DNA from 2 places in the Streptomyces sp. NPDC098789 genome. Region 2 is predicted to be linked to the other one. Evidence: riboswitches for the same ligand, from Rfam matches in the RefSeq annotation. Region 2 holds a riboswitch; the other holds the start of a gene.
What was found. Region 2 has a riboswitch for glycine ahead of gcvP (aminomethyl-transferring glycine dehydrogenase). Riboswitches for the same ligand answer to the same signal wherever they lie in the genome.
Positions count from the first base shown of each region.

Region 1: linked by a shared signal. The riboswitch ahead of gcvT (glycine cleavage system aminomethyltransferase GcvT) and the one ahead of gcvP (aminomethyl-transferring glycine dehydrogenase) in region 2 are both predicted to bind glycine.

Region 1 is NZ_JBIWAJ010000001.1:637,850-641,249, reverse strand. It holds gene ACIQWR_RS03120 (enhanced serine sensitivity protein SseB) at 1-440, opposite strand, end outside; gene ACIQWR_RS03115 (AAA family ATPase) at 529-1,266, opposite strand; glycine riboswitch at 1,543-1,643, shown strand; gene gcvT (glycine cleavage system aminomethyltransferase GcvT) at 1,808-2,923, shown strand; gene gcvH (glycine cleavage system protein GcvH) at 3,060-3,400, shown strand, end outside.
Region 2 is NZ_JBIWAJ010000025.1:116,800-120,199, forward strand. It holds gene gcvP (aminomethyl-transferring glycine dehydrogenase) at 1-1,669, opposite strand, end outside; glycine riboswitch at 1,866-1,964, opposite strand; gene ACIQWR_RS36100 (PRC-barrel domain-containing protein) at 2,067-2,453, shown strand; gene ACIQWR_RS36105 (DNA polymerase IV) at 2,502-3,400, opposite strand, start outside.

The DNA.
Region 1 (3,400 bases), on a different contig from region 2:
TGCCAGTCCGGCTCGTACAGCCGGACCCGGCCGCCCGTGGCCGGGCCGTCCAGCTCGCTGCGGCCGGTCCGGCAGAGCAGTGCCACGGCGGGCGGCGGCAGCGGGACGCCGACGGCGCCCTCGGGGTTCACGGCGATGCCGAGCTGCGGGGGCAGGCCGCGGGCGAACTCGACGGCGGGTGCGACGACGAAGTCCATGCCCGTGCCCACGCAGGCCAGGAACTGCGCCTCGGAGCTGTAGACGGGCGCGTAGGCGTCGCCGCCGATGTCCATGGTCGCCAGGGTCAGGCTCCCCGCGTCGGGGCCGCCGCCGGCGGGCAGCGGTACCCAGACGTGGCTGCGGGCCAGGGTCTCCAGGATCCGCGGTCCGGCCTGCGGGTCGCCCATCGCCGTGCCCAGGACCGCTTCGAGTTCGTTGGCCGGCCAGCCACTGCCCTGCATGCCCGTGTCTCCCCGTGTGTACGGTCGCGAAGGCCGCCGCGGCGCCGGTCCGTGGACCGGCGGCCCGTGGGCCCTGTCACCGGTGAGGCTAATGCGTCCCGGGCCCGGAGCCGAAGCCGATCCGGGTCACCCGGGCCGCCGCCGCCCGGTCGAGCAGGACGGCGGAGGCGCAGCCCGCCGGCAGCCGGCCCGCCTCGGCCTCGCGCAGCAGCCGGGTGACCGCGCCGCGGTGCCGGGCGAAGGCGTAGCGCGACACTCCGCGCCCCCGGGCCGCCTGCCCGGCCAGTGCCTCCTCGGCGGTGGCGTCGAGCAGCACCAGGTGCAGGGCCCGGCCGCGGCGGCGGGCGGCCCCGGCCAGCAGCGCCCGTACCCAGGTCTGCGTGCCGCAGTCGTGGACGACGGCGGAGTCCCCCGAGCGCAGCACCCGCCACAGCCCCCAGTAGTGCGCGGCGCGCACCAGCGGGCGGTAGACGGCGTACGGCAGGGCCCGGGGCATCCGGTGCTCCCAGCGCTCGCGGGCGTCCTGGGAGTCGATCCCGCCGCCCGCGACGGCCCGCTTGATGAGGGTGCTCTTGCCGCCGCCGGGCAGGCCGGACACGACGACGATGTCGCCTTCGGCGAAGCCGAGGCGGGCCGGGCCGCGGCTCGCGCTCCCCCGGCCGCGCAGGTCCCGCACGGCGGCCGCGGGGGCCGCTCCGGCGGCGGCCGCGACCCGTGGTCGGTGCCCCGGCTGGACCGGTACGGCGCCCACCGGCGCACCCGCTCCCGCCACCGTCCCGGCCGCCGCTCCTGCCGTCGTCCCCGCCGCCGCGCCGAATCTGCGCACAGTGATCGCCTCCCCCGGATCGGGTCACCAGGACCCTTGCCCCCTGAGTGTAAAGAGACGGTAATGCGGCGGACATGGTTCCGGTCGGGTCATCGCGCCGGATCGGGAGCCGGAGCGGGAGCGGAAGCCCGAGCGGAAGCCCGAGCGGGAGGACGGCCGCAAGCCGGAGCGGGAGGACGGGCCGGGGTACGGGTCACGACCGGGACCCGCACGCCCATTCACGGCCGGGCCGTGCAATGATGTGCGCCATCTGGACCCAACTGCATAAAGGCCGCTTGAATCCGCGCGGGAGAGTCCCGGGAGTTGCTCCGCACCCCGGGCGCCGAAGGAGCAAGACCCTCCCTTGAATCTCTCAGGCCCCGTACCGCGTGGATGAGGCAGATCTGAAAAGCGAGCCGCACCGCCTTCTGGCCGGTGCGCTCCACCCAAGGTGCAAGTCGAGGAACTCTCGGCGAACCTCTCAGGTTCCGATGACAGATGGGGAGGATCATCCTCGTCATGTCATGCCCTGTCGACGCCCCGGGACCTGGGAGCCACACCCATGAGCACTGCCCCCCGCCTGACCGCCCTTGACGCGCTGCACCGATCCCTCGGTGCGACGATGACCGACTTCGCGGGCTGGGACATGCCGCTGCGCTACGCCAGCGAGCGCGACGAGCACAACGCCGTGCGCACCCGGGCCGGCCTCTTCGACCTCTCCCACATGGGCGAGATCACGCTGACCGGCCCCGAGGCCGTCAAGGTCCTCGACTTCGCCCTGGTCGGCAACATCTCCACCGTCGGAGTCGGCCGCGCCCGCTACACGCACATCTGTCGCGAGGACGGCGGCATCCTCGACGACCTGATCGTCTACCGCCTCGGCGAGACGGAGTTCATGGTCGTCGCCAACGCCTCCAACGCCCAGGTCGTGCTGGACGCGATCACCGAGCGCGCCGCCGGCTTCGACGCCGAGGTCCGCGACGACCGCGACGCCTACGCCCTGCTCGCGGTCCAGGGGCCGGAGTCCTCCGACATCCTGAAGTCGCTCACCGACGCCGACCTCGACGGGCTGAAGTACTACGCCGGTCTGCCCGGCACGGTCGCCGGGGTGCCCGCGCTGATCGCGCGCACCGGCTACACCGGCGAGGACGGCTTCGAGCTGTTCGTCTCCCCCGAGCACGCCGTGGAGCTGTGGCAGGCGCTGACCAAGGCGGGCGAGGGCGTCGGCCTGATCCCCTGCGGCCTGTCCTGCCGCGACACGCTGCGCCTGGAGGCGGGCATGCCGCTGTACGGGCACGAGCTGACGACCGCGCTGACCCCGTTCGACGCGGGTCTGGGCCGGGTCGTGAAGTTCGAGAAGGAGGGCGACTTCGTCGGCCGCGCCGCCCTGGAGACCGCCGCCGAGCGCGCCGCCTCCGCGGCCCCGCGCAAGCTCGTCGGCCTGATCGCCGAGGGCCGCCGGGTCCCGCGCGCCGGCTTCCCGGTCGTGGCCGACGGCCAGGTCATCGGCGAGGTCACCTCGGGCGCCCCGTCCCCGACGCTGGGCAAGCCGATCGCGATGGCCTACGTCGACGCGTCGCACGCCGCACCGGGCACCTCCGGCGTCGGCGTGGACATTCGCGGTACGCATGAGCCGTACGAGGTCGTGGCCCTGCCGTTCTACAAGCGTCAGAAGTGACGCTTCCCCCCATCGGGAAGCCCGCTCCGCGCACCACGACGGACACCGCGGACGTCACGGCGCACCTCGCGCCGGGCGTCGCGCCTCGTCACACCCCTGTTCATCAGCACTCCCCCGCATCCAGGAGAATCAGGTCATGAGCAACCCCCAGCAGCTGCGTTACAGCAAGGAGCACGAGTGGCTGTCGGACGCCGTGGACGGCGTCGCGACGGTCGGCATCACGGAGTTCGCGGCCAACGCGCTCGGTGACGTCGTCTACGCACAGCTGCCCGCCGTGGGCGACCAGGTGACCGCGGGCGAGACCTGTGGCGAGCTGGAGTCGACCAAGTCCGTCAGCGACCTGTACTCCCCCGTCACGGGCGAGGTCGTCGAGGCCAACCAGGACGTCGTGGATGACCCGGCCCTGGTCAACACCGCTCCGTTCGAGGGTGGCTGGCTGTTCAAGGTGCGCCTCGCGGGCGAGCCGGAAGACCTGCT
Region 2 (3,400 bases):
GTCGTTCCTCCAGCTCGGTGATGAGCGTGAGGTAACCCGCGGCCTGCTCGACCGGGGCGAAGGGGTGCAGCTGGCCGAATTCGGGCCAGGTCACCGACTCCATCTCGGTGGTCGCGTTGAGCTTCATCGTGCAGGAGCCCAGCGGGATCATGCCGCGGTCCAGCGCGTAGTCCTTGTCCGACAGCTTGCGCAGGTAGCGCAGCATCGCGGTCTCGGAGCGGTGCTGGTGGAAGACCGGGTGGCTCAGGTAGGCGTCCGAGCGCAGCAGCCCCTCGGGCAGCGTGTCGGCGGTGACCTCGTCCAGCGCCTCGATGTCCGCGGTGACGCCGAAGGCGGCCCACACGGCGTCGATGTCGGCGCGCAGGGTGGTCTCGTCACAGGAGACGGAGACGTGGTCGGCGTCGACCCGGTAGAGGTTGACCCCGGCCTCGCGGGCGGCGGCCACGACCCCGTCGGCCTTGCCGGGCACCCGCGCGGTGACCGTGTCGAAGTACGAGCCGTGCACCAGCTCCACGCCGCCGGCCGTCAGACCCGCGGCGAGCAGGGTGGCGTAGCGGTGGGTGCGGCGGGCGATCGTCCGCAGGCCGTCGGGGCCGTGGTAGACGGCGTACATGGCGGCCATGACGGCGAGCAGCACCTGCGCGGTACAGATGTTGCTGGTGGCCTTCTCGCGGCGGATGTGCTGCTCGCGGGTCTGCAGGGCCAGGCGGTAGGCCTTGTTGCCGTCGGCGTCGACGGAGACGCCCACCAGGCGGCCGGGCAGCGAGCGGGCGTGCTTCTCCTGGACGGCCATGTAACCGGCGTGCGGACCGCCGAAGCCCATCGGGACGCCGAAGCGCTGGGTGGTGCCGATGGCGATGTCCGCGCCGAGCGCACCCGGGGAGGTGAGCAGGGTCAGGGCGAGCAGGTCGGCCGCGACGGAGACGATCGCGCCGAGGTCGTGCGCCTGGTCGATGACCGGCTTGATCTCGCGGACCGCACCGGAGGCACCCGGGTACTGGAGGAGCACGCCGAAGACGCCGCGCTCGGCGATCTCGGCCGGGATGCCCTCGGACAGGTCCGCGACCACGACCTCGACCCCGGTGGGCTCGGCGCGCGTCTGGATGACCGCGATGGTCTGCGGCAGCGTGTCCGCGTCGATGAGGAAGACCCCGCCCTTGACCTTGCCCACGCGGCGGGCGAGCTGCATGGCCTCGGCTGCAGCGGTGCCCTCGTCGAGCAGGGAGGCGCCGGAGGTCGGCAGCCCGGTCAGGTCGGCGACGACCGTCTGGAAGTTCAGCAGCGCTTCGAGGCGCCCCTGCGAGATCTCGGGCTGGTACGGCGTGTACGCCGTGTACCAGGCCGGGTTCTCCATGACGTTGCGCAGGATCACCGGCGGCGTGAAGGTGCCGTAGTAACCGAGGCCGATCATCGGGGTCAGGACCTGGTTGCGGTCGGCCAGCGAACGCAGCTCGGCGAGCACCTCGGCCTCGGTGCGGGCACCCGGCAGGTTCAGCGCCTCGGCGCTCTTGATGACGTCCGGCACCGCGGCGGCGGTCAGGTCGTCCAGGGAGCCGTAGCCCACCTGGGCGAGCATCTTCGCCTGCGCCTCGGCATCCGGGCCGATGTGGCGCTGCTCGAAGGGGATGCCTCGCTCCAGCTGGGAGAGCGGAATGCGGTTGGCGGTCATGTACGGAGGCCTCCTGGTCGTACGACCTGCGAGGGGTACCACGGCGCGGGCACCCGGACGGCCTCCCCCTCTGTCATCTCAACCTGAGAGCTTCACCGGGCCTCCTGGGGATCGCCCGTGGAGGTCCGGCTTTCACCGTCGGTGAGGAAGGGCACCGGAACTGCGATCCGTCGCCCGTCCTGCTTTCCAGAGTGGCCTCGTCCGTGCGGTACGTCTGCCTGAGAGATTCCGGGGAGGAGTTGCTCCTTCGGCGCCTCCGACGAACTCGATCGGAGGACTCTCCCGCACAGGGTCAGCAGCCGTTCCCCAGCCTACCAGCGAGGATCTGGGCACTCCCTCGAGTGGCCCCCTCCCCGGAAATGCACTTTTGTAGTCATTACGGAGGAGTTGCGACCAAATGGAGGCGACCGTGCAGACCGACATCGATCCGCGCAGCCTGATCGGCCGCAAGGCGTTCGACCGCAATGGAACCAAGATCGGCACCGTCGACGAGGTCTACCTCGACGATGCCACGGGCGTCCCGGAATGGGCCGCCGTACGGACCGGACTCTTCAGCCGGGACGCCTTCGTCCCGCTGGAACCGAGCGAGGTGGTGGGCGACACCCTGCGGGTTCCCTTCGAACGCGCCCTGATCAAGGACGCCCCCGATTTCGGGGTGGGTCGCCACCTCTCCCCCGAACAGGAGCTCCAGCTCTACCACCACTACGGCCTGGACGTGACCCTGCCGAGTGACTTCCACCACGGCGACCGCGACTTCGGCCGCCTCGCGGGCGGCGAGGCCTAGGCCGGGCCGGCGGCGAGGCCTAAGCCGGGCCACCCGCCCGCAGGTCCGTCATCCGGCCGTTCCTTCTTTGGCATGTTCCCCGTCACGTTCGGCATGTTCGCCGTCCCGCTCCCCGACCAGGGGCAGCGGAACGGACGGTTCCAGGTCGGGGTCGTCCATCCGGAAGGTGCGCACCCGGCCCGGCGGCGATCCCGGCTGCTCGAAGCGGACGGTCACCCTCCCCACCCCGCTGCCCTGCACCCAGCCGGGCCCGTACTCCTCGTGGCGCACATCGGTCCCCGCCGGCCACCTCCGTTCCTGCGGGGGATCCCCCACGGGCGCGTCCGCGACCCCGGCCCCGGCCGCCGCCTGCGCGCCTACGGGCGCCCCCGCGCCCCCGTCGGCCCCGTCACCCCCGTCCTCCCCCCGCGCCCCCGCGCCCGCCCCCGCGGCGGAGTCCGGCACACCGGAATCCCGCCCCCCGGCCGCCGCCTCCGCTTCCGCCCGGGCCGCTGCCCGGGCCGCCGCCTCGGCCTCCGCCTGGGCGAACAGGTCCTCCTGCGTGTAGTCGGCCAACCCCGACACCCCCACGCCCAGCAGCCGCACCCCGCCCGTGGTGTCGATCCCCTCCAGCAGCCGCGCCGCCGCCTCCCGGACCACCGCCGGATCGTCCGTCGGCCCCCGCAGGGTCTCCGACCGGGTCAGCGTGGAGAAGTCGTAGCGGCGCACCTTGAGCACGATCGTCCGACCCGAGTGCCCCGACGCGCGCAGCCGCCCCACGCACCGCTCCGCGAGCCGCTGCACCTCGCCCCGGATCCGGACCCGGTCGTGCAGGTCCACGTCGAAGGTGTCCTCGACCGAGACGGACTTCGCGTCCCGTTCGGCGACCACGGGCCGGTCGTCCAGCCCCAGCGCCATCCGGTACAGCGCCACGCCGTGCGCCCGCCCGGTCATCCGGACCAGCTCGT